Regions from separate parts of the Pantoea cypripedii genome, predicted to be linked through region 1. Evidence: predicted binding sites of a transcription regulator. Region 1 holds the regulator's gene; each other region holds the start of a gene.

Region 1 (9,793 bases):
TTGTCCCATCCAGGTGGCGCATTGGGGCGTAAACTGTTACTGCATGTCAGTGACATCATGCACAGTGGCGACGAGATCCCTCATGTCACGCGTGATGCCTCATTGCGTGATGCTTTGCTGGAAATTACGCGGAAAAATCTCGGTCTGACGGTGATCGTCGATGATCTGATGAAAATTGAAGGTATCTTCACCGACGGTGACTTACGCCGGGTGTTTGATATGGGTATCGATTTCCAGTCAGCCCGCATTCAGGATGTGATGACCCGAGGGGGTATCCGCGTACGCCCCAACCTGCTGGCGGTGGATGCCCTTAACCTGATGCAAAACAAAAACATCACTGCATTGCTGGTGGCCGATGACGATCGCCTGCTCGGTGTGGTACATATGCATGACATGCTGCGCGCCGGTGTGGTCTGAACAGGAAAAGAACATGAGTGTTGAAACACCCGCAGTGGAAACCTGCTATGGTCCGGTGAGCGCAGAGGTGATGGCGCGTGCAGCGCAAATCCGCCTGCTGATTTGTGACGTTGATGGTGTGATGTCAGATGGCCTGATTTACATGGGCAACAGCGGCGAAGAATTGAAAGCCTTTAACGTACGCGATGGATATGGCATTCGTTGCCTGCTGACCTCAGGCATCGAAGTGGCTATTATTACCGGCCGCAATGCCAGACTGATGGAAGATCGCTGCAAAACCCTCGGCATTACGCATCTTTACCAGGGACAATCGGATAAGCTTTTGGCCTGGCGCGAACTCCTGGATAAACTGTCATTATCTGCCGAACAGGTTGCGTATATCGGTGATGACCTGATCGACTGGCCGGTCATGGCGCGAGTCGGTCTCAGTGTCGCCGTTGCCGATGCGCACCCGATTCTGCTGCCGCGCGCGCATTACGTCACCCGCATTGCCGGTGGCCGCGGTGCAGTACGTGAACTTTGCGATCTGATCTTAATGGCGCAGAATAAATTTGAGGATGCCAAAGGGCAATCAGTATGAGTAAAAGCAGGCGTTGGATAACGCTGATTCTGGCCTTAATCGCTCTGGTGCTGATCGGCTGGAATCTTACCAACCAGGATGAGAGCAAAACACCGGTTGCCACCAACGATCAGGAGCCGACCTATACCAGCTCGACTTCTCACACCGTGGTATACAATCCCGATGGTGCGCTGGCCTATAAGCTGATTTCGGATAAAGTTACCTACTTTGATGCCGATCAACTGAGCTGGTTCGAAAATCCGGTGATGACCACCTATGACGTGAACAAAATTCCAACCTGGTCTGTTCGTTCGGATAAGGCAAAGCTCACCAAAGATCGTATGCTTTATCTATACGGCCACGTTGAAGTAAACACCCTGACGCAGGATTCCGAGTTACAGCGCATCAAAACGGATAATGCGGTAGTCAATCTGGTTACCCAGGATGTCACTTCAGACGATCAGGTCACCCTTTATGGCCGCAGTTTTAACTCTACTGGCATGAAGATGCGCGGCAACTTACGGACAAAAAATGCCGAGTTGATTGAAAAGGTCAAATCCTCCTATGAAATCCAAAATGAACAAAAACAGCCTTAAGTTACTGTTGGTCAGCGCTCTGTTAGCCACCAGTCTGCCCGCTCTGGCATTAACAGGAGACTCGGACAAACCCGTCAATATCGTTTCAGAAAACCAGGCGCTGGATCTGCAAGGCAATGTCGCCACCTTCACCGGCAATGTGATCGTGACCCAGGGATCGATCAAAATCACCGCAGACAAAGTGGTGGTGACGCGTCCGGGCGGCGATAGCAAAAAAACCATCGTTGATGCATGGGGCAACCCCGCCACTTTCTATCAAATGCAGGACAGCGGTAAGCCGGTACAAGGCCATGCTGCCAAGCTGCACTACGAACTGGCCAATGACTTTGTTGAGCTGACCGGTAACGCTTACATTGAGCAGCTGGATAGCAATATCAAAGGTGATCGCATCACCTATCTGGTGAAAGAACAGAAAATGCAGGCCTTCAGTCAGGGCCAGAGCAAACGCGTGACCACCGTACTGGTGCCGTCGCAGTTGCAGGACAAAAACGGTTCATCCCAGAGCCAAAAGAAGAGTAACTAATTTCTATGGCCACACTGATCGCTGAAAACCTGGCGAAAGCCTATAAAGGCCGCCGCGTGGTAGAAGACGTTAGCCTGCAGGTGAAATCCGGCGAAATCGTCGGCCTGCTGGGTCCCAACGGGGCCGGTAAAACCACCACCTTCTACATGGTGGTGGGTATTGTGCCGCGTGATGCCGGTCGCATCATCATTGATGATGAAGACATCAGTCTCCTGCCACTGCATGCGCGCGCGCGCCGTGGCATTGGTTATCTGCCGCAGGAAGCATCGATTTTCCGTCGCCTGAGCGTTTACGACAACCTGATGGCGGTATTGCAGGTTCGTGATGATCTTAGCGAAGAACAGCGCCAGGACCGTGCCAATGAATTAATGGAAGAGTTCCACATTGAGCATCTGCGTGACAGCATGGGTCAGGCACTTTCCGGTGGTGAACGCCGCCGCGTGGAGATTGCCCGTGCGCTGGCCGCCAACCCTAAATTCATCCTTTTGGATGAACCATTTGCGGGTGTCGACCCCATTTCCGTTATTGATATCAAGAAGATCATTGAGCATCTGCGCGATAGCGGACTAGGCGTGTTGATCACCGACCACAACGTGCGCGAAACCCTTGCCGTTTGTGAACGCGCTTACATCGTCAGCCAGGGGCATTTGATTGCCCACGGCACCCCCGATGAAATACTTGCAGATGAGCAGGTTAAGCGTGTTTATTTGGGCGAAGAGTTCAGACTCTGATAAGGTGTCGTAACCTCCGACGTTTGCTTAGGAAATTCAATCCGGATTATGAAGCAAGGTTTGCAACTCAGGCTCAGCCAACAGCTGGCGATGACACCCCAGTTGCAGCAAGCAATCCGCTTGCTGCAACTCTCTACGCTTGAACTCCAGCAGGAATTACAACTGGCGCTGGAAAGCAATCCATTGCTTGAACAATCAGATCTCCATGAAGAAGTAGACACACGCGAATATCAGGAGAGCGAAGCGCTCGACACGCGCGAGGCACTTGAACAGAAGGATATGCCGGAAGAGTTGCCGCTCGACGCCACCTGGGATGAGATCTACACCGCCGGTACGCCTTCAGGCACCGGGACCGATTATCAGGATGATGAATTGCCGGTGTACCAGGGAGAGACGACGCAGTCATTGCAGGACTACCTGATGTGGCAGGTCGAACTGACGCCCTTCACCGATACTGACCGTGCCATTGCGACCTCGATTGTGGATGCGATTGACGATACCGGCTACCTCACCGTGACGTTGCAGGATATCTGCGACAGTATTGGCGATGAGGAGCTGACGCTAGACGAAGTGGAGGCGGTACTGAAACGCGTGCAGCGTTTCGACCCGGTCGGTGTCGGTGCACGCGATTTACGTGATTGTTTGCTGGTCCAGCTTTCACAATATGCCAGCGATATACCGATGCTGGCCGAAGCGCGCCTCATCGTTAGCGAACATCTCGACCTGCTGGCCAATCATGATTTTCGCAGTCTGATGCGTGTCACGCGTCTGAAAGAAGATGTGCTGAAAGACGCCATGCTGCTGATTCAATCGCTCGATCCGCGTCCGGGCCAGTCGGTGAATACCAGCGAACCGGAATATGTCATTCCTGATGTGCTGGTACGCAAAACTGGCACGCGCTGGACGGTTGAACTGAATGCTGACAGCGTGCCGCGTCTGAAAATCAACCAGCATTATGCTGCGATGGGCGGAGCTGCGCGTAACGACAGCGATAGCCAGTTTATCCGCAGCAACTTACAGGAAGCCCGATGGCTGATTAAGAGCCTGGAGAGCCGTAACGACACGCTGCTGAAAGTGACACGTTGTATTGTCGAGCAGCAGCAGGCGTTCTTTGAGCAGGGCGAGGAGTATATGCGCCCCATGGTGCTGGCGGATATCGCCTCAGCCGTGGATATGCATGAATCCACCATTTCGCGCGTCACCACGCAGAAGTATTTACATAGCCCGCGTGGCATCTTTGAACTGAAATATTTTTTCTCCAGCCATGTGAACACCGAAGGCGGTGGCGAAGCCTCTTCCACGGCGATACGTGCGCTGGTGAAAAAATTGATCTCTGCGGAAAACCCCGCAAAACCCTTGAGCGACAGCAAACTGACCTCCATGTTATCTGAACAGGGCATCATGGTGGCCCGCCGTACGGTTGCTAAGTATCGCGAGTCTTTGTCCATCCCGCCCTCGAACCAGCGTAAACAGCTGGTTTGAATGTATTGAGAAGGAAGACCTATGCAGATAAACCTTACCGGACTGAATGTAGAGATTACCGAACCGCTGCGCGAATTTGTAAATAGCAAATTTGCCAAACTGGAACACTATTTTGATCGTATCAATCAGGTCTATATTGTTCTGAAAGTGGAGAAGGTAACGCAGATTGCTGATGCAACCTTGCATGTGAACGGCGGGGAGTTGCACGCGACATCGGAAGCGGAAGATATGTACGCGGCCATTGACGGATTGATCGACAAGCTTTCCCGTCAGTTGACTAAACATAAAGACAAACTGAAAAAACACTAACCTTCACGCTTGCAGAGTGCCGACCGGTTCGGCACTCAGAGCACAGAATGGGGCGGGCTGACCGCCCCGTTTTGTCATCTGCGCAAGCGCCAACAGGAGAGCCTGCATTTTCCCCGTTAACGGGTTAAAGTGGGTGATCCTCGCGGCTATGTGAACTCGCAAGTGAAACGATGATGAACAACGATCTGACACTGGAATTGAGCTCGGTCCTCACGCTGGACTGCACCCGCAGCGGCGTACACTGCCAGAGTAAAAAACGTGCGCTGGAAATTATCAGCGAGCTGGCAGCTAAGCAGCTCAATCTGCCTCACCAGACGCTTTTCGAAGCAATCCTCACCCGTGAACGCATGGGCAGTACCGGTATTGGCAATGGCATTGCTATTCCGCATGGCAAGCTGGAGGAAGACACCCTGCGCGCCGTAGGTGTGTTTATCAGCCTCGATCAGCCGATCGCTTTTGACGCGGTCGACAATCAGCCAGTAGACCTGCTGTTTGCGCTGCTGGTGCCAGCGGACCAGTGCAAAACCCATCTGCATACGCTATCGCTGGTGGCAAAACGCCTGGCAGATAAAACCGTCTGTCGTCGTCTGCGCGCGGCGCAGAGCGATGAAGAACTCTATGCCATTATCACAGAAGCGCAGGACGACCATCCTTAAGCGACAGACACTTTTACCGGCCAGGGTGCCGGTTTAAAACGGGAGAAATGTGATGGTGCTGATGATCGTTAGCGGTCGGTCAGGCTCAGGAAAATCAGTCGCGTTACGTGCGCTTGAGGACATGGGGTTTTACTGTGTCGATAACCTGCCAGTGGTGCTGTTGCCCGAACTGGCAAATACGTTAACCGAACGCAATATCTCGGCCGCCGTCAGTATTGACGTGCGGAACATGCCTGAATCGCCGGAGATTTTTGAAACTGCCCTCAATAATCTGCCAGAGTCCTTTGCGCCGCAGCTTTTGTTTCTCGACGCCGATCGCAACACGCTGATTCGTCGCTACAGCGATACCCGCCGCCTGCATCCGCTTTCCAGTAAAAACCTGTCACTGGAGAGCGCCATTGATGAGGAGAGCGATCTGCTGGAGCCGCTGCGCTCACGCGCCGATCTGATTATCGATACCTCAGAGATGTCAGTGCATGAGCTGGCAGAAATGCTGCGTACCCGTCTGCTCGGTAAACGCGAACGTGAACTGACCATGGTGTTTGAATCCTTTGGCTTCAAACATGGCATTCCAATCGATGCCGATTATGTCTTTGATGTGCGTTTTCTGCCTAACCCGCACTGGGATCCGAAACTGCGTCCGATGACCGGCCTCGATCGTCCAGTGGCGGCGTTTCTCGATCGACATACCGAAGTACATAACTTTATCTACCAGACGCGCAGCTACCTTGAGTTGTGGCTACCGATGCTGGAAACCAATAACCGCAGTTATCTCACCGTCGCCATTGGTTGTACCGGGGGTAAGCACCGTTCGGTGTACATTGCTGAACAGCTGGCCGATTACTTCCGCTCACGTGGTAAAAATGTGCAGTCCCGTCATCGCACCCTGGAAAAACGCAAATCATGACCGTGAAGCAGACCGTTGAGATTCGTAACAAGCTGGGGATGCATGCCCGCCCGGCCATGAAACTGTTTGAGCTGGTGCAGAGTTTCGACGCTGAAGTACTACTACGCAATGAAGCCGGAACGGAAGCCGAAGCCAGCAGCGTCATCGCGCTGCTGATGCTGGACTCCGCCAAAGGGGGCCATATTGAGATCGAAGCCAGCGGACCGGAAGAGACTCAGGCACTGGCTGCGGTGATCGAGTTATTTGAAGCGGGTTTCGACGAAGATTAATCGCCTCAGTGCAACTTGTAGCGATTCAGGAAACCTTCCCCACCCAGCTGGCGCATCTGCCTCATGATCCATTGCTGGCGCTGACGAATATAGCCTGAAGGCGCATCGGCGCGGAAACGGATCGGATTCGGCAGTACCGCCGCCAGCAGGGCCGCTTCCGACATCGTCAGACGGCTGGCGGGTTTGTGGAAATAACGTTGCGACGCCTCCTCCACACCGAATACCCCATTGCCCAATTCCGCGATATTCAGATAGACCGTCAGAATCCGGCGCTTGGTCCATACGGTTTCAATACCCACCGTTAGCCCGGCTTCCAGACCTTTTCGCACCCAGCTACGTCCATCCCACAGGAACAGATTTTTTGCGGTCTGCTGTGAAAGCGTTGACGCACCGCGCATGCGTTCATCCCCTTCGTTATCGAGCACCGACTGGATCGCTTGCACATCAAATCCCCAGTGGACCGGGAATTTCTGGTCTTCAGAAGCAATCACCGCCAGCGCCATCCACGGGGAGATCTGATCCATACTGACCCAATCGGAATGCGCCACGTAATCAAAATTGCCGCTCAACCAGGCCCCGACCTGTCGTTGCACCATCACCGCGGAGAAAGGTACCGGCAAAAAAGAAAACAACAAAATTGCCGCCAGCCAAATACCCAACCAGGCGAGCAGGAATTTTGCCATTATCACTTTAATACGTTGCCGAAGTTTCCCTTTATTCTTACTCATCAAATTTACTCTTACCTGTTCCCTGTATTAATCAATCACTCCGGTCACGATAACACTCAGCGACACCCGGGTGCTAAAAATTACTCAGTGACCAGTTGATTAAACAAACAAAGTCATTACCTGCGCAACCATCGTTCCTTTAATAGAGCCAAATACATCAATCACTTCCGCTATTAAGGAATCGGTTCCATGTTCAAACTCTCATCGGAAGAGTTCGTTATGGACAATTAACCGAATGTGATACGAGTCACATCAAATGATTCACCATACTTAACATTAGGCCTTCTCAGCGTTTGACCATGTTCATTGATTAACGAAAGCATTATGAAAAAAATGTGTAATTTCGCAGCAGATACTCTGTGACTTCCACCATTTGTGGTAAAGCATTTTGTATGACATTTGGTTTACATACATGGCTAAAACCATAAACCGGAACTTTCTGTCGACGGTTTCCAAAACGTTTTGGATAACCCAACCACTCCTTCCATATTCGTACCATTTTTCAGTTGGTTAACCTGAAAAAAAGCAAAATTTTTGCTACCAGCTGACTTTCGCTGCGCTTGTCGGGTTTTTCTGCCACTTCAGCACGTTAAGACCACAGCAAAAATAGAACATTTGGTCAAAAATAACACAATGAGGCAAAGAAATTGATTCCTTGCTTGACTGTGTCATCAAATTAATGTTTTCTGTATTTAAACGCTGCTCAACATCACACAATTTAATGAATCTTGTCACAACTGATGACGAATTTGCTAAGGTGTTTTGGAAGCGTTAACCAATACCACGCTGTTGCTCAGGATAGACCTCAAATAATAGCAGCAGCGACAATTTCCCTGGTGTTGGCGCAGTATTCGCGCACCCCAGTTTCGACTGGGGTCATTTTTTTCTAAGGTTTGTTACTTTCCCGCGCAGCTACCCACTCACGTAATACGTTAACGTCGTGTCGCCATTCCTGTTTTAACTCATCAATCCATTCCTGAACATTATCCCACCATGCAGGCAACTCCGGTGACTGAATTTGTTTCGCCAGCTTTTGCAGATGCAACAGACCAACGGACCCCGCCGCACCTTTGATTTTGTGCCCTTCTTCCGCAATACCTTTCTGGTCACGCGCCATCATGTTTGAATCCAGCACATCCAGATAACCCGGCATCATCTTTTCAAACATGGTCAGACTCTGGGTGATCAATCCCGGCCCCACCAGCTCGATATATTGCTCCAGCATCGGCACATCAAGCAGCGCACGGGTTTTCTCCTCGGCCTGAGGGGCTGCCACCGGCGTATCCGCTTCAGGTTGATAATCCCAGAACTTCTTAATCATCGCCGTCAGCGCAGGTACCGCCAGCGGTTTGCTCAGCACCTCATCCATGCCCGCATCCAGATACTCTTTTTTGTCTTTCAGCACGTTGGCGGTCAGCGCCACCAGCGGTGGCAATATCTCACCCGCATGGCGCTGATGAATCGCGCGTGACACATCAAGACCTGTCATGTCCGGCAGCTGAATATCCAGCAGCACCAGATCGAACTCCTCGGGATCGAACATCTCCAGTGCTGCGGTACCGGTCATCGCCACTTCAACGCTGCAACCCAGTTTCTCCAGCACCGAACGTGCCACGATCACGTTCAGCTCAATATCCTCCACCAACAGGACATGCAGCGCAGGCAGCGGCATGCTGTCGTCAAGGTTGTCATCCTCAACCTCTTCAGCGACGCGTGGAGCCTTGATCTCAACAATGAAGCAGGAACCCTGCCCCTGCACGCTACGCACGCTGATATCGCCGCCCATCGCCTGTGCCAGGCGGCGTGACACCGCCAGCCCAATGCCGGTACCCGTTGCCGGTTTGCCACCATGCTGGTCTTTCACCTGATAATACATGGCGAAGATTTTGTCCTGTTCCTCCTGCGGGATACCCATGCCGGAGTCTTCCACCTCAAAACGCAGGGTTTCATCCTGACGATAAGCAACACGCACCACGATTTCGCCCTGCTGGGTGAACTTCACCGCATTGCCAATCAGGTTCCACAGGATCTGTCGCAGGCGCGTGCCATCGGCACAGATTTTGTGTGGCAGCGGCAGTTCAGGTGACATCACAAACTTCAGCCCTTTCGGCTGCGCCAGCAGGCCGGAGAGATTTTCCAGATCGGACAGGAAACCGGTGAAATCGAGCGGCTGGTTATCCAGCTGCACTTTACGCCGCTCAATCTTGTCCACCTCGATCACATCATTAAAGATGTTGCCGAGGGTGATGGCGGACACATGGATGGTTTTCAGGTATTTAAGCTGCTCCTGATTCAGATCGGTATCCAGCAGAATGCGGCTCAGCCCGACAATCCCGTTCAGCGGGGTACGCAACTCGTGGCTGATGGTGGAAATAAAGGTGGTCTTTTCACGGCTGGCATTCTCCAGCGCGTCCTGGTAGCGCTTACGCTCGGTAATATCGCGGCCAAAGCCCATCAGGCCACTGCGCTTCCCGACGCGATCGTAATAAGGGACTTTACGGATTTCGAAGCAGGCTTTGCGCCCATCGGGATATTGCAGCCACTGTTCGTAAGTCAGCGACACATTATGGCGAAACACCTTCTCATCGGTTTCCAGCACCTTGGTGGCGGCATCTT
Region 2 (9,793 bases), 530 kb from region 1:
GCCCCTCATCCAGCGGCAACTGCTGAATCATGCCGCTACGCTGAATCAGGGAAATCAGGGTTTTGGCTTGTGCTGAACTGAGCCGGGATGAGATGCGCGGTGCCAGGTAGCAGAATCCCAGGCTGATGCTGCGATCGACCGGGCGCAGAGCATCCAGCTCGTCAGGATCACCAATAGCAATTTGCACCGGATGGCGACAACTGGTGCCAAGGGTGCGATCAAACAATTGCGGGGTGATCCAGTATTCAACGGCCTGGATCAGCGGCCGTTGCAGATGCCAGCGCGGGTGGCTTTCCAGTCGCACCAGTTCATCGGTGAAGTGCGCCAGTTTCCACGCACCGCTGCCGATGGTAGCAAGCTCCGGGTGTGGCAACAGGCAAAACTGATGCGCCAGTCGTTGTGGCAGCCAATAGTCACTGTGGCGCAGGCGGATACGCAGCGCCAGCGGGTGAGGGGCGGTGATGCTTTCAACTGAAGCCAGCAAGCGTAATCCTGGTGCGCTACGCAGAATCTTGTGTAACTGCGTGACCAGTTGCGTGGCATACAGTGGTTCATCGTTATGCCAGCTGAGCTGCGGCCGCAGCCAGAAAAACCAGTCGCAGCCGCTTTCATCATGCTGCCAGTGATGGGCTAAGTCGCCTTCAACATCATTGTCCCGAAAGCGCGTCAGCCCGGAAAATATCTGACGAGCGAGGTGTTGTTCGGCGCGCCCGGTCAGATGTAGCGGCAGCAGCGCTTCGAGGGATCGATAGTAAGGAATTCGCAGTACCGGGGCCTGATTGAGCCACTGTCCGCCCATCAATGGACGCAGCATCGTTAGCAAATGCTCCGGTTGCACATCCAGCACCTGCAATGCCTGCGTTGCTTCACCTGCCGCGAGCTGCTGCTGCAAAAGTTGCTGGCGTAGCTGATCCGGGGTGGTGAGAAAGGTCAGTGTTCCCTGTTTACCGCGCCCCGCAGTGCCCAGCCAGCGCAGCCAGCCAGCCTCCTGCCATTGGCGTAACAGGGTGCGGATATGGCGTTCACTGCAAAAACAGTGCTGCGCCATCGTCGCGACACTCAGATGCTGCGTTTCACCCTGGCTAAGTTGCCAGAGACGCTGAAATTGATTGACCCGATTAAGCTGGCGCATATCTAAACCCGGAACAGTTTTCTAAAAGTATTCACTATTAGTTCCGTAATTACCAGGCGATAGTAAAGGCCTCTAACCGACAGGAGAATTCGCATGGTCCGCCTCGCGGCATTTGATATGGATGGCACGCTGTTGCTGCCGACACATCGCTTAGGCAAAGAAACGCTCGCCAGTCTGCACGCCTTACACCATCGTGATGTCACGCTGACTTTTGCCACCGGACGTCATTTGCTGGATATGCAACCGGTGGTGAAGGAACTGATTACGCTGCCCGCATGGCTGATTACCGGCAATGGCACGCGCGTGCACGATCTGGATGGCAACCTGTTATTTGGCTGCGATTTGCCGCCAGCGATCGCCGAAGAGGTACTTCATCGCCACTGGCAAACCCCCGCGTCTATCCATGTATTTAATGATGAAGGCTGGTTTACCGACAAACCGTTACCCTTTGTACGCGAAGCGCATGTGATGAGTGGTTTTCAGTATCAGCTGCGTGACCTGAAGCAAATGTCGGCGCATGAAGTGACCAAAATCTGCTTTATTGCCCCGCATGAAACACTGCGTGCGCTGGAAATCGAACTGCGTGAAGCGCTGGGCGAACGTGCGAATATTTGTTTTTCTGCCTGGGATTGTCTGGAAGTACTGCCGCTGGGTTGCCACAAAGGCGCTGCGCTGACATGGCTGTGCCAGCACCTTTCACTGTCGTTAGCGGATTGTATGGCGTTTGGCGATGCCATGAACGATCGCGAAATGCTGGAGCAGGTAGGTAACGGCTTCATTATGGGCAACGCCATGCATCAATTGAAAGCGGTGTTGCCCCATTTACCGGTTATTGGCCATTGCGAGACACAGGCGGTGTCTCACTATTTAAATCACTGGATGACCACACCACACCTCGATTATTCCCCCGAATGCTGAGGTTTGCAGTGAACCGGACAGGATGTCCGGTTTTTTATTGCAGTTCACGCACCCACGGCGTGATATCACCAATGTGCTCCGCCACCCATTGCGCATCGTAATAAGTATCCGGATAACGCTCGCCACTGTCGCATAAAATGGTCACCAGTGACCCTTGCTCACCCTGTTCGCGCATGCGTTTCGCCACCTGCATCATGCCCCAGAAGTTAGTGCCGGTCGACGCACCCGGCCGACGCCCTAAAATCTGCTCCAGTTTCAGCATTGCTGCAATGGTTGCGGCGTCCGGCACTTTCATCATTTCATCAATGACATCCGGCATGAACGAGGGTTCAACGCGTGGGCGGCCAATGCCTTCAACCATGCTGCCACGTTCGCTGCGCAGCTGGTTATCACGGCTATGCCAGTAATCAAAAAAGACGGAATACTGTGGATCGACCACCAGCAGCCGGGTGTCAAAACCCTGATAGCGAATATAACGTCCCAGGGTGGCGGAAGTACCGCCGGTGCCAGCACTCATGATCAAGGTATGCGGCACCGGGAAAGGTTCATGCGCCATCTGGCGGAAAATACTTTCGGCAATATTGTTATTACCCCGCCAGTCCGTAGCGCGTTCGGCGTAGGTGAACTGGTCCATAAAATGGCCATTCAGTTCACGCGCCAGGCGTTCTGATTCGCTGTAAAGCTGGCAGGGATCGCTGACGAAGTGACATTCGCCGCCATAAAAGCGGATCTGCTCAATTTTACGTTTGGCGGTGCTGGCAGGCATCACGGCGATAAACGGCAGCCCCAGCAGACGGGCAAAATAGGCTTCCGATACCGCCGTGCTGCCGGAGGAGGCTTCAATAATTGGCGTTCCTTTGCGGATCCAGCCATTTGCCAGACCATACAGAAATAACGACCGTGCCAGACGGTGCTTCAGGCTGCCGCTGGGATGGGTGCTCTCATCTTTCAGATAGAAACGAATGCCGGGGAAATCATCCAGCGTAAAGCGAATCAGGTGTGTATCGGCAGAACGCTGAAAATCAGCGTTAATTTCGTTGATAGCGTGACGAATCCAGGGCGTTTGCATGCTGTGTTTCCGCAAAATTGAATGGCCACAGTTTAAGGCACTGGCAGGAAAAAGAGGTTGCTTTAATCCGGGTATAATGGCCCGATGAGAGAAAATTTTTCTCCCGGAGAGGCAAATGCTAGATAAAACTGACCGTAAACTGCTGGCATTATTGCAGCAGGACTGCACCCTGTCGCTACAGGCGCTGGCGGATGCGGTCAATCTGACCACCACGCCGTGCTGGAAACGCCTGAAAAAACTGGAAGATGATGGCATTATTCGTGCGCGCGTTGCGTTGCTGGACGGGGAAAAAATCGGCCTGGCACTGACGGCGTTTATGTTTGTCAAAACCCAGCAACACAGCAGTGACTGGTACCAGCAATTTGTCAGCGTCGTCCAGCAGATGCCGGAAGTGATGGCGTTCTACCGTATGGCCGGGGAATACGACTATCTGCTGCGTATTCAGGTGGCGGATATGAAAAGTTATGATGGTTTTTATAAGCGGCTGGTGAATGGCGTACCGGGCCTGATTGATGTGACCTCCAGCTTCGCCATGGAAGAGATTAAATACACAACCGCATTGCCGGTGGCACCCTGAACGGGTAAAGAAAGAGACAGTCTTGTGCGATTATTCAGCCAGTTAAGTTGGTATTTTCTGCGTGAGTGGCGGCGATATCTGGGCGCAGTCACGTTGCTAATCATTATTGCGCTTTTGCAATTACTGCCGCCGCATCTGGTGGGGGTGATTGTCGATGGCGTCACCCAACATACCTTAAGCACCGGACGGCTGATGATGTGGATCGGCGTGATGCTGATTACCGCCGTTATCGTCTATCTGCTGCGCTATGTCTGGCGCGTGTTGCTTTTTGGTGCCTCGTACCAATTGGCGGTGAAACTGCGTGAGGATTTTTATCGTCAGCTGAGTCGCCAGCATCCGGCATTTTATCTGCGCCACCGCACCGGTGATTTGATTGCCCGCGCCACCAACGATGTCGATCGCGTGGTGTTCGCCGCCGGGGAAGGGGTGCTGACATTGGTGGATTCGCTGGTGATGGGCTGCATGGTGCTGGTGGTGATGAGCGTGCAAATCAGCTGGCAGCTTACCTTACTGGCGCTGGTGCCCATGCCGATTATGGCGCTGATTATCCATCGTTACGGTAACCAGCTGCATGATCGCTTCAAACTCGCTCAGGCGGCGTTCTCCAGCCTGAACGATCAAACTCAGGAAAGCCTGACCAGCATTCGCATGATCAAAGCCTTTGGTCTGGAAGATCATCAGTCGCAGCAGTTTGCTGCTATCGCACGCGATACCGGTGAGAAAAACCTGCGCGTGGCGCGGGTGGATGCGCGTTTTGATCCCACCATTTATATCGCTATTGGTTTCTCAAACCTGCTGGCGATTGGTGGCGGTAGCTGGATGGTATGGCACGGCAGCCTGACGCTGGGACAGCTCACCAGCTTTGTTATGTATCTCGGTCTGATGATTTGGCCGATGCTGGCGCTGGCGTGGATGTTCAATATTGTCGAGCGCGGCAGCGCCGCCTGGGGTCGTATCCGCGCGCTGCTGGCAGAAGCACCGGCGGTTGAAGATGGCCAGACCGTCCTGCCGCCGGAAGCGGGGAATTTGCAGGTGGCGATTCGCGAGTTCCGCTATCCGGCTACGGCCGGTGCGGCGCTCAGCCATATCAATTTTCAGCTCAAGCCCGGTCAGATGCTGGGACTATGCGGGCCAACCGGCTGTGGTAAAAGTACGCTATTGAGTCTGATTCAGCGCCACTTTGACCTTGAGCAGGGCGACATTCGCTATCACAACACACCGCTGCCGCAGCTGCGTATTGATAGCTGGCGCAGTCGCCTGGCGGTGGTCAGCCAGACGCCTTTCCTGTTCTCCGACACCGTAGCCAATAACCTCGCGCTGGGGCGACCTAATGCCAGCCAGCAGGAGATTGAACGCGTGGCGAAAATGGCCTGTGTCCACGAGGATATCCTGCGCTTACCGCAGGGTTATGAGACCGAAGTGGGTGAACGTGGTGTCATGTTGTCGGGGGGACAGAAGCAGAGGATTGCCATCGCGCGTGCGCTGTTGCTGAATGCCGAGATCCTGATTCTGGATGATGCGCTGTCCGCCGTGGATGGGCGCACCGAACACGATATCCTGCACAACCTGCGACAGTGGGGCCAGGGGCGAACTCTTATTATCAGCGCCCATCGTCTGTCGGCTCTGACGGAAGCCAGCGAGATTCTGGTGTTGCAGCAGGGCATGGTGGCGCAGCGGGGCGATCACGATGAGCTGGCGGCACAAAACGGCTGGTATCGCGATATGTACCGTTACCAGCAACTGGAAGCGGCGCTGGACGAGGATGAGATCACCGAAGGAGCGAGTCGTGGCTAAATCTGTACGCCTGTGGCCCACGCTAAAACGTTTACTTGCATACGGTAAACCCTGGCGCAAATCATTATGGCTGGCGGTGGGGATGCTGTGGCTGGCAGCGGTGGCCGAAGTGACCGGACCAGTGCTGGTCAGTTATTTTATCGATCATCTGGTGGCGAAACATCAGATGCCGTGGGGAATTGTCGCCGGGCTGGTGGTGGGTTTTATTCTGCTGCAACTGCTGGCTGCGGGGCTGCATTATTTTCAGGCATTGCTGTTTAACCGCGCCGCGATTGGTGTGGTACAGCAATTACGTTCTGATGTGATGAATGCCGCGTTGCGCCAGCCACTCAGCGCCTTTGATACCCAGCCGGTGGGGCAGATTATCTCGCGCGTCACTAACGATACCGAGGTCATCCGCGATCTTTATGTCACGGTCGTGGCAACGGTGTTGCGCAGTGCCGCATTGATTGGTGCCATGCTGGTGGCGATGTTTGCTCTCGACTGGCGTATGGCGCTGGTGGCGATTGCCATTTTCCCGCTGGTTCTGGTGGTGATGCTGATTTACCAGCGTTACAGCACGCCCATTGCGCGTCGGGTACGCAGTTATCTGGCGGATATCAATAATGGCTTCAATGAAGTGATTAACGGCATGAGCGTCATCCAGCAATTTCGCCAGCAGGCGCGTTTTGGCGAACGCATGGGGGAGGCCAGCCGCTACCACTATCTGGCACGCATGGAGACGCTGCGACTTGATGGTTTCCTGCTGCGTCCGCTGCTGAGTTTGTTCTCTGCACTGATTTTGTGCGGCCTGCTGATGCTGTTCAGTTTTGCCACGCCCGGTGTGTTTGAAGTTGGTGTGCTGTATGCGTTTATTACCTATCTCGGGCGTCTGAATGAACCCTTGATTGAACTCACCACGCAGCAATCCATGCTGCAACAGGCAGTGGTCTCTGGCGAACGTATTTTTGAGCTGATGGATGCGGTCCAGCAGAATTATGGCGCGGACAACCGTCCGCTGGCGTCCGGGCGTATTGCGTTGCGTGATGTCAGTTTTGCTTACCGTGCCGATCGTGATGTGCTGAGCCGGATCGATCTGGATGTGCCTGCGCGTGGCTTTGTCGCGCTGGTGGGCCACACCGGCAGCGGCAAAAGCACGCTGGCGAATCTGCTGATGGGCTACTATCCGGTCACGCGCGGCAGTATCGAACTGGATGGTCGGCCGTTGCCACAACTGACGCATCAGGCGTTGCGCCAGGGTGTGGCCATGGTGCAGCAGGACCCGGTGGTGCTGGCCGATACCCTGCTTGCCAATGTCCGCCTTGGCCGCGATATCCCGGAAGACGCGGTATGGCAAGCGCTGGAAACGGTGCAACTTGCGCCACTGGTACGCTCGATGCCGGATGGCATCCATACCCGGCTGGGCGAGCAGGGCAATAATCTGTCAGTCGGGCAGAAGCAGTTGCTGGCACTGGCGCGGGTATTGGTGTCGCTGCCGCAGATTCTGATTCTCGATGAAGCCACCGCCAATATCGATTCCGGCACCGAACAGGCCATCCAGCATGCGCTGCGCGCGTTGCGCCAGCACAGCACACTGGTGGTGATTGCGCATCGCCTTTCGACCATTACCGAAGCGGATCAGATCCTCGTGTTGCACCGTGGTCAGGTTGCCGAGCGAGGCACGCACAGCGAATTGCTGGCGCAGCAGGGCCGTTACTGGCAAATGTATCAGCTGCAACAGGCGGGTGATGAACTCGCGGCGGGCATTCCCTTACCTATTGAAGGGTGACTTGCACCTTTTTTGAGCGCCATTATCGGATTATTCTGTACAAATGCACTTCTTTGAGGCTGTCCGCACCAAAGAAGTGCAAATATTCCACTCCTTTCTTCCTTTCCTTGTTGCATTTGTGTTGTCCATCACAGAACGAAGCGTGCTGCCACGCGGCTAATCCGCTGACTCTGCGGTTTTTTTATTTATGGCACACCCTTTGCTTATATCCCTGCGTGTCCGGTAAGACTTACTCATTAAATACCTGGAGGGGATCGTATGAAGCTGGTTACCGTGGTAATCAAACCATTTAAGCTGGAGGACGTGCGTGAAGCCTTATCCTCTATTGGCATTCAGGGACTGACAGTTACCGAAGTGAAGGGTTTCGGTCGCCAGAAAGGTCACGCAGAGCTTTATCGCGGTGCCGAGTACAGCGTGAACTTCCTGCCAAAAGTAAAAATTGATATCGCCATTGCTGATGATCAGCTGGATGAAGTGGTCGATGTCATCAGTAAAGCCGCTTACACCGGCAAAATTGGCGACGGTAAAATTTTCGTCGCGGAACTGCAGCGCGTTATCCGTATTCGTACTGGCGAGACCGACGAAGCAGCACTGTAACTGGGCCTTGATTGTGATGGGATGGAAAGAAATGAATAAAATGATGACGAAGTTGGGCCTGACCAGCCTGGCGCTGTTACCGTCTCTGGCCATGGCGGCAGCACCTGCCGTTGCGGATAAAGCCGATAACGCGTTTATGATGATCTGCACCGCGCTGGTGCTGTTCATGTCAATTCCTGGTATTGCCCTGTTTTACGGCGGTTTGATTCGCGGTAAAAACGTGTTGTCAATGCTGACTCAGGTAGCGGTAACCTTCTCCCTGGTCTGCGTGTTGTGGATGATTTACGGTTACTCACTGGCCTTCAGCGAAGGTAACGCCTTCTTCGGTAGCTTCCAGTGGGCGATGCTGAAAAACATCGAACTGAAAGCGCTGATGGGTACCTTCTATCAGTACATCCACGTTGCGTTCCAGGCTTCCTTCGCCTGTATCACCGTGGGCCTGATTGTCGGTTCTATCGCTGAGCGTATTCGTTTCTCTGCGGTGCTGATTTTCGTTGCGGTGTGGCTGACTCTGGCTTATCTGCCGATTGCGCACATGGTCTGGGCTGGTGGCTTGCTGGCGACCGATGGCGCGCTGGACTTCGCAGGCGGTACTGTGGTGCATATTAACGCCGCGGTGGCTGGTCTGGTGGGTGCTTACCTGGTGGGCAAACGTGCTGGCTTCGGTAAAGAAGCATTCAAACCGCACAACCTGCCGATGGTCTTCACCGGTACTGCGATCCTGTATGTGGGCTGGTTCGGTTTCAACGCCGGTTCTGCTTCTGCTGCGAACGAAATCGCTGCCCTGGCGTTCCTGAACACCGTGATTGCCACTGCGGGTGCGGTACTGTCATGGACCTTCGGTGAGTGGGCGCTGCGTGGTAAGCCTTCTCTGCTGGGTGCGTCTTCAGGCTTCATCGCGGGTCTGGTTGCTATCACCCCGGCGTGTGGTTATGTCGGTGTCGGCGGTGCGCTGATTATCGGTCTGGTGGGTGGTCTCGCAGGCCTGTGGGGTGTCACTACCCTGAAGAAATGGCTGCGTGTTGATGACCCGTGTGACGTGTTCGGTGTGCACGGCGTGTGTGGCATCGTAGGTTGTATCCTGACGGGTGTGTTCGCTTCCTCTTCACTGGGTGGCGTGGGTTATGCCGAAGGCGTGACTATGGGTCATCAGGTTTGGATTCAGCTGTTCAGCGTTGGCGTGACCATCGTCTGGTCCGGTGTGGTTGCCTTCATTGGCTTCAAACTGGCCGATATGATTGTTGGCCTGCGTGTTCCGGAAGATCAGGAACGCGAAGGTCTGGATGTTAACAGCCATGGCGAAAACGCTTACAACCAGTAAGAGCCAGGCTAAGAAGAGCAGTGCGCTAAAATAATAAAAAGCAGAAGGGGCGAGAAATCGCCCCTTTTTTTATGCGTCTCGCTGGCGCATCACGCCTTCCTGCACCGTGGTTGCCACGAGCCGGCCATCCTGAGTAAAGAATTCTCCGCGTACAAAGCCACGCGCACCCGAAGCCGAGGTGCTGACAACGCTATACAGCAGCCATTCCGACAGATCGAATGGGCGGTGGAACCACATCGAGTGGTCGATAGTCGCTACCTGCATATCCGCTTCGAGAAAACCTTTGCCGTGCGGTTGCAACGCGACGGGCAGGAAATTGAGGTCAGAAGCGTAGCCGAGCAGGTATTGATGAATCCGGCGGTCCTGCGGCAACTGCCCGTTGGCGCGAACCCATACCTGGCGTACCGGCTCATCGACGCGCCCTTTAAGCGGGTTGTGGATTTGTACCGGGCGAATATCCAGTGGCCGTTCGGCAAGGAATTTTTCCCGCAGCTTACCGGGCAGATGTGCTGCCAGCTTATGTGCCAGATCTTGCTCCGATGGCAGGTTATCCGGAGGCGGCACCTGCGGCATCACGTTCTGATGCTCAAAACCGCTTTCCGGAGCCTGAAATGAGG
Region 3 (9,793 bases), 3.8 Mb from region 1:
CCGCACCGTGACCCAGGAACAGCTTACCGCGATCCTGCAGACCGAACAGGGCGAAGGCTACCGCTTTACCCTGACCGTTGGAGATCAGTACGCCGTTCTGGCGCTGACCCACTTCACCCGGACGAACGTCGTCGTAGTGGCTGAAGGTGGAGTACAGCAGACCGGTACCTGAAGTCATGGTCATGAATTCGTTACGGAAGCCGATCAGACCACGGCTTGGGATCACGTAGTCAAGACGCACACGGCCTTTACCATCCGGGTCCATGTTTTTCATGTCGCCTTTACGCTCACCCATTGCCATCATCACAGAACCCTGATGGGTTTCTTCGATGTCCAGGGTCACGTTCTCGAACGGCTCCTGCTTACGGCCTTCGTGCTCACGGAAGATAACTTTCGGACGGGATACCGCCAGTTCGTAACCTTCACGACGCATGTTTTCGATCAGCACTGACAGGTGCAGCTCACCACGACCAGAAACGCGGAATGCATCAGCATCAGCAGTTTCTTCAACACGCAGTGCCACGTTGTGTACCAGTTCTTTGTTCAGACGCTCCAGAATCTGGCGCGAAGTCACGTACTTACCTTCTTTACCGCAGAACGGTGAGGTGTTTACGTTAAAGAACATGGTCACAGTCGGCTCATCCACGCTCAGGGCAGGCAGCGCTTCAACATTCTGCGGGTCACAAATGGTGTCAGAAATGTTCAGCTCACCCAGACCGGTGATCGCAATGATATCGCCAGCTTCAGCAACGGTGCTTTCGATACGTTCCAGACCGAGGTGGCCCAGCACTTTACCGACTTTACCGTTGCGGGTTTTGCCTTCGCTATCAATGATCGTAACCTGCTGGTTCGGCTTCACTTTACCGCGTTTGATGCGGCCGATACCGATAACACCCAGGTAGTTGTTGTAGTCCAGCTGAGAGATCTGCATCTGCAGCGGTGCTTCAACTTCAACCTGCGGCGGAGAAACACGGTCAACGATCGCCTGATACAGCGGGGTCATGTCGTCAGCCATGTCATTGTGGTCCAGACCCGCGATACCATTCAGCGCTGAAGCGTAAATGATCGGGAAGTCCAGCTGTTCGTCAGTCGCATCGAGGTTAACGAACAGGTCAAATACCTGATCCACCACCCAATCCGGACGCGCGCCAGGGCGGTCGACTTTGTTGATAACAACAATCGGCTTCAGGCCGTGGGCGAAGGCTTTTTTGGTTACGAAGCGAGTTTGCGGCATCGGGCCATCCATCGCATCAACAACCAGCAGCACCGAGTCCACCATGGACATTACGCGCTCAACTTCACCACCGAAGTCGGCGTGTCCCGGGGTATCAACGATGTTGATACGGTAATCATTCCATTTGATGGCGGTGTTTTTTGCGAGGATAGTAATTCCACGCTCTTTCTCCAAATCGTTGGAGTCCATCACACGCTCAGTCGCTTCGGTACGGGCGTCGAAAGTACCGGACTGTTGCAGCAGTTTATCAACCAGGGTGGTCTTACCATGGTCGACGTGCGCGATGATGGCGATGTTACGCAAATTTTCGGTCACAGCTTTGCCTCAGGCATTATAGAAATAACGCGGTATTGTACACGGATTAAGCGGAAGACTGAACATGATCACAGATTTCGCCTAAAGTTTCTTGAAGTGCTGGTTTTTAGCACCAATTGCGGTGCATTAATCTGCACTGCGATGGCGTTTTGCACCATTTAAGTGCTCAAATTCACCAGCAAAGCACCATTTAGGTGCATGCAATCCATCCTGGTGCAGCCGCCGACTCACTAAAGGGCGCACCACAGCACGATTTTACCTGTAATAAAAAAGTTGGCACAGAATTCGCTTTAGTATTTTCAAGCGAAAACGACAGTTGCACAACGGTTGAAGAGCTTGCCGAGATCTTTGGTTAGGAGATGTCAGAAGCCATGGCACATTCCAGGCAACGAAGTTCTCTCACCACGACGACAATGACAATTTCCAGGAGAGTTGAGTATGTCCGCTGAACACGTTCTCTCGATGATGAACGAGCACGAAGTTAAGTTTGTTGACCTGCGTTTTACCGATACCAAAGGTAAAGAACAGCACGTTACTATCCCTGCTCACCAGGTTAACGCTGACTTCTTCGAAGAAGGCAAAATGTTCGATGGCTCCTCCATCGGTGGCTGGAAAGGCATTAACGAATCAGACATGGTACTGATGCCGGACGCAACTACTGCTGTTCTGGATCCGTTCTTCGAAGACCCGACGCTGATCATCCGTTGTGACATCCTTGAGCCAGGCACCATGCAGGGCTACGATCGCGACCCGCGTTCAATTGCTAAGCGCGCTGAAGATTTCCTGCGCTCTTCTGGCATCGCTGATACCGTTCTGTTTGGACCTGAGCCGGAATTCTTCCTGTTCGATGACATCCGTTTCGGTTCTTCAACTTCTGGTTCACACGTTGCTATCGACGATATCGAAGCAGCATGGAACACCGGTAAAGAATACGAAGGCGGTAACAAAGGTCACCGTCCGGGTATCAAAGGTGGTTACTTCCCGGTTCCTCCGGTTGACTCAGCTCAGGACATCCGTTCTGCCATGTGTCTGACCATGGAGCAGATGGGTCTGGTGGTTGAAGCGCATCACCACGAAGTAGCAACTGCTGGTCAGAACGAAGTGGCTACCCGCTTCAACACCATGACCAAAAAAGCTGACGAAATTCAGATCTACAAATACGTTGTTCACAACGTTGCTCACGCTTACGGCAAAACCGCAACCTTCATGCCGAAGCCAATGTTTGGTGACAACGGTTCAGGTATGCACTGCCACATGTCTCTGTCTAAAGGCGGCGTGAACCTGTTCTCTGGCGACAAATACGGCGGCCTGTCTGAAACTGCTCTGTTCTACATCGGCGGTATCATCAAACACGCTAAAGCCATCAACGCCCTGGCTAACCCGACCACCAACTCTTATAAGCGTCTGGTCCCAGGCTACGAAGCACCGGTAATGCTGGCTTACTCTGCCCGTAACCGTTCTGCTTCAATCCGTATCCCGGTTGTTGCCAGCCCGAAAGCTCGTCGTATCGAAGCGCGCTTCCCGGACCCGGCTGCTAACCCGTACCTGGCATTCACCGCACTGCTGATGGCTGGCCTCGACGGCATCATCAACAAGATCCACCCTGGTGATGCGATGGACAAAAACCTGTATGACCTGCCGCCGGAAGAAGAAGCTGAGATTCCAAAAGTGGCTGGTTCACTGGAAGAAGCGCTGAACTGCCTGAACGAAGACCGCGAGTTCCTGACCCGTGGTGGCGTGTTCACTGACGACGCTATCGACGCTTACATCGAACTGCGTAAGTCTGAAAACGACCGCGTTCGCATGACTCCGCACCCGGTAGAGTTCGAGCTGTACTACAGCGTTTAAGTTTTCGAAGATTTTTTGTTGCCGTGGAAACTTTCAGCCCATCTCCGGATGGGCTTTTTTCTCCACGAATTCATCGTTCAAATGACGGGTTTTACCACCAAAGGCTATAATGCACTGAATTAGTGCAGAGGAACGCTGTATGGCAACTGGCACGCTGCCCGATGCGGGGCAGATTCTCAATTCCCTGATAAACAGTATTTTGCTGGTCGATAATGAACTGGTAATTCATTACGCCAACCCGGCAGCACAGCAATTACTGGCGCAAAGTTCACGGAAATTATTCGGCACGCCGTTACCTGAATTAACCGGCTATTTTTCGCTGAATATTGAGGTGATGCGCGAGAGTCTTGAGGCTGGCCAGGGCTTTACCGACAGCGAAGTGACCTTAGTGGTAGATGGCCGCGCGCATATTATGTCGCTCACGGCGCAACGTCTGCCCGATGGCTTAATTTTGCTGGAAATGGCGCCGATGGATAATCAGCGTCGTCTCAGCCAGGAACAAATTCAGCATGCTCAGCAGGTCGCCGCTCGCGATTTGGTACGCGGTCTGGCTCATGAAATTAAAAACCCGCTGGGAGGTTTACGTGGTGCTGCGCAGTTATTATCCCGCGCCCTGCCCGACCCTTCGCTGAATGAATATACCAAAGTCATTATTGAGCAGGCCGATCGTCTGAGAAATCTGGTCGATCGTTTGCTTGGCCCGCAGCAGCCCGGTTTACATGTCACTCAAAGTATTCATCAGGTGGCTGAGCGCGTGGTCAATCTGGTCTCGATGGAGTTGCCGGATAATGTTTCGCTGGTGCGTGATTACGACCCCAGCCTGCCGGAGCTGCCACACGACCCGGATCAAATTGAGCAGGTTCTGCTGAATGTAGTACGCAACGCGCTTCAGGCGTTGGGTGAAGAAGGCGGCACGATTATTATCCGCACCCGCACCGCGTTCCAGTTAACGCTGCACGGGGTACGATATCGCCTGGTGGCACGCATCGATATTGAAGATGACGGCCCAGGCATTCCGGCTCAACTGCAGGATACGCTGTTCTATCCGATGGTGAGTGGGCGTGAAGGCGGCACCGGTTTAGGTCTGTCGATTGCGCGCAGTCTGATCGATCAGCATTCAGGAAAAATAGAATTTAACAGTTGGCCTGGTCACACCGAATTCTCGGTTTACCTGCCTATTCGCCAGTGAGGTTTCTATGCAACGAGGGATAGTCTGGATCGTCGATGACGATAGCTCCATCCGCTGGGTGCTTGAACGTGCGCTCACTGGAGCCGGTTTGAGCTGTGCAACCTTTGACAGCGGCAACGAAGTGCTGGAAGCGCTCTCGACCAAAACCCCAGATGTTTTACTGTCAGATATTCGCATGCCGGGCATGGATGGGCTGGCGCTGCTGAAACAAATTAAACAGCGTCACCCGATGCTGCCGGTCATCATTATGACGGCGCACTCGGACCTGGATGCCGCCGTCAGCGCTTATCAGCAGGGAGCATTTGATTACCTGCCGAAGCCATTCGATATTGATGAAGCGGTTGCGTTGGTAGAGCGCGCCATCAGCCATTATCAGGAACAACAGCAGCCGCGCAATCAGCCGGTGAGCGGACCAACCACCGATATTATCGGTGAAGCCCCGGCCATGCAGGACGTGTTCCGCATTATTGGCCGTCTGTCGCGTTCCTCCATCAGCGTGCTGATCAACGGTGAGTCAGGTACCGGTAAAGAACTGGTGGCACATGCCCTGCATCGCCACAGCCCGCGCGCTAAAGCCCCCTTTATCGCGTTAAACATGGCGGCGATTCCGAAAGACCTGATTGAGTCCGAGCTGTTTGGCCATGAGAAAGGCGCATTTACTGGTGCCAATCAGATCCGTCAGGGACGTTTTGAGCAGGCCGATGGTGGCACGCTGTTCCTTGACGAGATTGGCGATATGCCGCTCGATGTGCAGACTCGTCTGCTGCGCGTGCTGGCCGATGGTCAGTTCTACCGGGTGGGTGGCTACGCGCCGGTGAAAGTGGACGTCCGCATCATTGCGGCAACCCATCAGAACCTGGAAATGCGGGTGCAGGAAGGCAAATTCCGTGAAGACCTGTTCCATCGTCTGAACGTGATTCGTGTACATCTGCCACCACTGCGTGAGCGTCGTGAAGACATTCCACGCCTGGCACGCTACTTCCTGCAAGTGGCGGCGCGTGAACTGGGTGTGGAAGCCAAGATCCTGCATCCTGAAACCGAGGCAGCGCTGACGCGTCTGCACTGGTCAGGCAACGTGCGTCAGCTGGAAAACACCTGTCGCTGGTTGACGGTGATGGCAGCAGGTCAGGAAGTGTTGATCCAGGATCTGCCCGCGGAGCTGTTTGAATCCAGCGCCCCGGAAAGTCCGGTGCAATCGCTGCCGGATAGCTGGGCCACGCTGCTGGCACAATGGGCGGACCGTGCGTTGCGTTCTGGTCATCAAAACCTGTTATCTGAAGCACAACCGGAGATGGAGCGTACCCTGCTCACCACCGCGTTGCGCCATACACAAGGCCATAAACAGGAAGCGGCACGTTTGCTGGGATGGGGGCGTAATACCCTGACCCGTAAACTGAAAGAACTGGGAATGGAATGACAGTGTGAAAAAGGGAGCATTTGCTCCCTTTGTTGTTTTATATCACGCGTGAAAACTGCTGCTGACGCGCCTTTTGCCGCAGATACACATCAAAGCACATGCAAATATTGCGGATCAGCAGGCGGCCAATGCCGGTAACCCGTAAACCGCCCTCATGCTGCTCCAGCAAGCCGTCTGCCACCAGCGGTGCCAGTAAGCCCAAATCCTCCGCAAAATAGCGCTTAAATACGATTGGCCATTGTGCCTCGATAGCTGCGAAGTCGAGTGCGAAGTTGCAAATCAGTGCCTTGATCACATCGCGACGCAGGCAATCATCTTCACTCAGGGTCAGACCGCGCCACAACGCATTGCCCTGTTCCTCAACGCTGGCGTACCAGGTATTGAGATCTTTATGATTCTGCGCGTAGCTGTCACCCAGCATGCTAATCGCCGACACACCCAGCCCCAGCAAATCCGTGTCACCCTGGGTGGTATAGCCCTGAAAATTGCGGTGCAACTCGCCTGCTCGCTGGGCCACCGCCAGTTCGTCATCGGGACGCGCAAAGTGGTCCATACCGATAAACTGATAACCTACGCCAGTCAGGGTCGCGATGGTCTGCTGTAAAATTTCCAGTTTTTGCGCTGCGCTGGGTAGTTCATCTTCTTTGATTTTGCGTTGTGCCGCGAACAGCGCGGGCAGATGCGCATAATTAAACACGCTAAGACGGTCGGGGTTGAGGGCAATGACACGTTGCAGAGTAAAGGCAAAGCTCTCTGGCGTTTGCAGCGGCAAACCGTAGATCAGATCGATGCTGACCGAGCGAAAACCCTGGTCACGCGCACGTTGTACCAACGCGAAGATCATCGCCTCATCCTGCACGCGATTGACCTTTTCCTGTACCGCTTTATTGAAATCCTGTACGCCCATGCTGAGACGATTGAAACCCAGCGAGCGCAGATGATCGATCATCTCCAGCTCAATTTCTCGCGGATCGACCTCGATCGACATCTCCACGTCATCAGCCAACGTAAAATGGCTGCGTAACAAGCCCACCAGCCGACTCACCTGCTGCTGATTAAGGAAGGTCGGCGTACCACCGCCCCAGTGCAGCTGGGTGACGCTACGGCCCGTAAACAGCGGCGCACGCTGTTTAATTTCCTGCTCCAGCACGTCAAGGTAGCGATCGGCTTTGTGCAGCTGACGCGTCACGATTTTATTGCAGCCACAGAAGTAGCACAGACGATGACAAAACGGGATATGAACATACAGTGAGAGCGGACGATCGGGATAGCGCGTCACCGCCTGCTGAAAATCGGCTTCGCCAAAATTTTCACTAAATTCCAGCGCGGTAGGATAGGAGGTATAGCGCGGACCGGCGTAATTGTACTTTTCAATCAGCCGCTGATCCCACTCAATCTGCTGCGATGACATGCTCACTCCTTACGGTGACGTCGTCTGAAGGCGGGCCGCGAAGCAGAAGAGTGAACAGGGTGACGCACAGAAACCCGATGTAAACGCGACTTCAGACGCGACAGGCGGCGTAGTTTAAACAATAAGCTGATTAGATAACATGCCAGCAGCAGCGCTAAAATTGATCCAGGCCAAAACATCGGTGAATACCTGTTTTGCGTGGCATGCGTGAAAACGCATGCCGATCAAAATGGAGCTTATTTGCCCTTCAGCAGGCGCATCATATCTTCTTCTGCCTGCTCATCATCGTCCGCATCATCATCAAGTGCGATGCCAAGCGTCTCCATCAGCTCATCAATGCGGTCCAGGGTTTCGTCCAGCCAGGCCTGCTCTTCACCACTCAGGGTCTCGCCATTTTCCAGACGATCCAGCAGTGTGTCGAGACGCTCATCATTTTCCAGCTTCGCCAGCTCTTCCTGCGGGGTAAGACGGACTTTTTCCGCTTTCGGCTTAGGTGCTGGCTTTTTCACAACAGATGTTTGCCCATCGGCCACTAAGGCTACCGGCTTCTTACTGCCAAGACGCGGATCCTGAGATTTTTTCGCCTGACCACTACCCGTGGTCTGTTTTTCCGGATTTCCACGGCTGCCAGCAGCATGACCGCGATGCTTTTTATCACGTTTGCGGTCGCGTGCTTCGGTATTCAAATCTTCACGCGATTTACGTTTCGCTTTAGCGGCGGGTTTGCCGCGTGTTGGTTGTGCAGGTTGCTTCATGGTGTTGGGTCTCGGCAATTTTTAATCAGTATATACCCGCCATATTACGGGCTGGTGTGGTGAGTGCGCTTTTCGCCTTCCCACCGCCCGAATGATTTAAGGTATAGAATTGCGGCGAAATCTAGCAGAAAGCAGACAAAGAAAAAAGGCGACAGCCTATGCTGTCGCCTTATTTCACACCTTCATATGAAGGAAACACGAAATAAATCCATTATGGCTCACAACGTCCCGGTTGCTCCCTCGCCAAATCGCTCCTGCGAAACTCCCTGTCCTTTTCCGATTTCTCCCTGAATCGCTTCCTGCCTGCTCCTCGTCACCCCCGACACTCCTGAGCACATCATCCTGATGGGTGCAGCCTTGCACTGACACCAAATGTAGACTACTCGGTAAAATGAACAAGTAAGACTCTTCTTTAATTTATAAAGGAAATGGTAGAGATATCAGTAATTCATTGAATTTAAAAATGAAAAAATCAGTCCCTGGAAAGGATAAACGGTAATAGCTGGCAGCACTAATCACACATCTCTTACAAAATGGCGCGTTAAGACGCCATCGGGCACTTTTGCGCCATAACAGGTATACTCTGCCCAATTGCCTGAATCACTTTGCCGGAGTTTTACTTTGTCTGCTTTGAATTATCACGTCACCCATTTCATCCTCAGTGCCCCGGATATTCGCCACTTACCCGCAGATAGCGGCATTGAAGTGGCTTTTGCTGGTCGCTCGAATGCAGGCAAATCCAGTGCGCTGAATACCCTCACCAATCAGAAAAGCCTGGCCCGTACCAGTAAAACGCCGGGGCGCACCCAGCTCATCAACCTGTTTGAGGTGACGGAGGGCAAACGTCTGGTGGACTTACCGGGCTACGGTTACGCCGAAGTACCGGAAGAGATGAAGCGTAAATGGCAGCGTGCATTGGGTGAATATTTGCAAAAACGCCAGGCGCTGAAGGGATTGGTGATACTGATGGATATCCGCCATCCGTTAAAAGATCTCGACCAGCAAATGGTGGAATGGGCGGTCCAGAGCGAGATCCCGGTTATGCTACTGCTGACCAAAGCCGACAAATTGGCTTCTGGCGCGCGTAAAGCACAGTTGAATATGGTGCGTGAAGCATCACTGGCCTTTCAGGGCGATGTGCAGGTGGAGATGTTCTCTTCGCTGAAGAAACTGGGCGTCGATAAACTTCGCGATAAGCTGGACAGCTGGTTTAACGAACTGGAACCTGCACAAGAAGGTGAAGGCGACGACATCACGGCATAACATGCCTGCGGGTTAATCACCCGCTTTTTCAGATAAAGCCCAATAAAAAACGCCCCAGTCATAAATGACTGGGGCGGCTAATATTCAGCCAAATCCGATTACGTGAAGTAAAAGGTCTGAAAGATAGAACATCTTACCTCTGTACCCTACGCGAGAAACTTTACCTGATTTTTCCTGACCAACAAAGGGTTTTTTGTTGTTTAGTTTCAGGAATCGACATCATTTTTACCAGGTTCGTCACAAAATTGCGTACCCACTGTAGTTTAATTACCAAAAAAATGCTTAGACGTTAGTGAGTTACAAAACGCGCATTTTACAGGCCGCTTTTGCATGTTGCTGAACCGATTAAGTAAACTTTTTT

What was found. Region 1 encodes sigma-54, which starts transcription at its own class of promoters, with help from an activator protein. Its sites were predicted from a motif close to GTTGGCACANNTTTCGCTNT; they were not measured.
Region 2: glnK (P-II family nitrogen regulator) is a predicted target of sigma-54. The motif match lies at 7,445-7,464, and genes of this name have one in related genera.
Region 3: glnA (glutamate--ammonia ligase) is a predicted target of sigma-54. The motif match lies at 1,822-1,841, and genes of this name have one in related genera.

Annotation. Positions count from the first base shown of each region.
Region 1 is NZ_MLJI01000001.1:536,223-546,015, reverse strand. It holds gene kdsD (arabinose-5-phosphate isomerase KdsD) at 1-417, shown strand, start outside; gene kdsC (3-deoxy-manno-octulosonate-8-phosphatase KdsC) at 431-997, shown strand; gene lptC (LPS export ABC transporter periplasmic protein LptC) at 994-1,572, shown strand; gene lptA (lipopolysaccharide ABC transporter substrate-binding protein LptA) at 1,541-2,095, shown strand; gene lptB (LPS export ABC transporter ATP-binding protein) at 2,101-2,826, shown strand; gene rpoN (RNA polymerase factor sigma-54) at 2,875-4,308, shown strand; gene hpf (ribosome hibernation promoting factor) at 4,330-4,617, shown strand; gene ptsN (PTS IIA-like nitrogen regulatory protein PtsN) at 4,791-5,273, shown strand; gene rapZ (RNase adapter RapZ) at 5,326-6,180, shown strand; gene npr (PTS phosphocarrier protein NPr) at 6,177-6,449, shown strand; gene mtgA (monofunctional biosynthetic peptidoglycan transglycosylase) at 6,455-7,177, opposite strand; gene arcB (aerobic respiration two-component sensor histidine kinase ArcB) at 8,064-9,793, opposite strand, start outside.
Region 2 is NZ_MLJI01000001.1:1,070,548-1,080,340, forward strand. It holds gene HA50_RS04795 (SgrR family transcriptional regulator) at 1-1,132, opposite strand, end outside; gene cof (HMP-PP phosphatase) at 1,226-2,050, shown strand; gene HA50_RS04805 (PLP-dependent cysteine synthase family protein) at 2,085-3,119, opposite strand; gene HA50_RS04810 (Lrp/AsnC family transcriptional regulator) at 3,235-3,696, shown strand; gene HA50_RS04815 (SmdA family multidrug ABC transporter permease/ATP-binding protein) at 3,721-5,490, shown strand; gene HA50_RS04820 (SmdB family multidrug efflux ABC transporter permease/ATP-binding protein) at 5,483-7,258, shown strand; gene glnK (P-II family nitrogen regulator) at 7,517-7,855, shown strand; gene amtB (ammonium transporter AmtB) at 7,887-9,176, shown strand; gene tesB (acyl-CoA thioesterase II) at 9,246-9,793, opposite strand, start outside.
Region 3 is NZ_MLJI01000001.1:4,376,976-4,386,768, forward strand. It holds gene typA (ribosome-dependent GTPase TypA) at 1-1,549, opposite strand, end outside; gene glnA (glutamate--ammonia ligase) at 1,988-3,397, shown strand; gene glnL (nitrogen regulation protein NR(II)) at 3,537-4,586, shown strand; gene glnG (nitrogen regulation protein NR(I)) at 4,594-6,003, shown strand; gene hemN (oxygen-independent coproporphyrinogen III oxidase) at 6,041-7,414, opposite strand; gene yihI (Der GTPase-activating protein YihI) at 7,651-8,169, opposite strand; gene yihA (ribosome biogenesis GTP-binding protein YihA/YsxC) at 8,791-9,432, shown strand; gene spfP (small protein SpfP) at 9,517-9,564, opposite strand.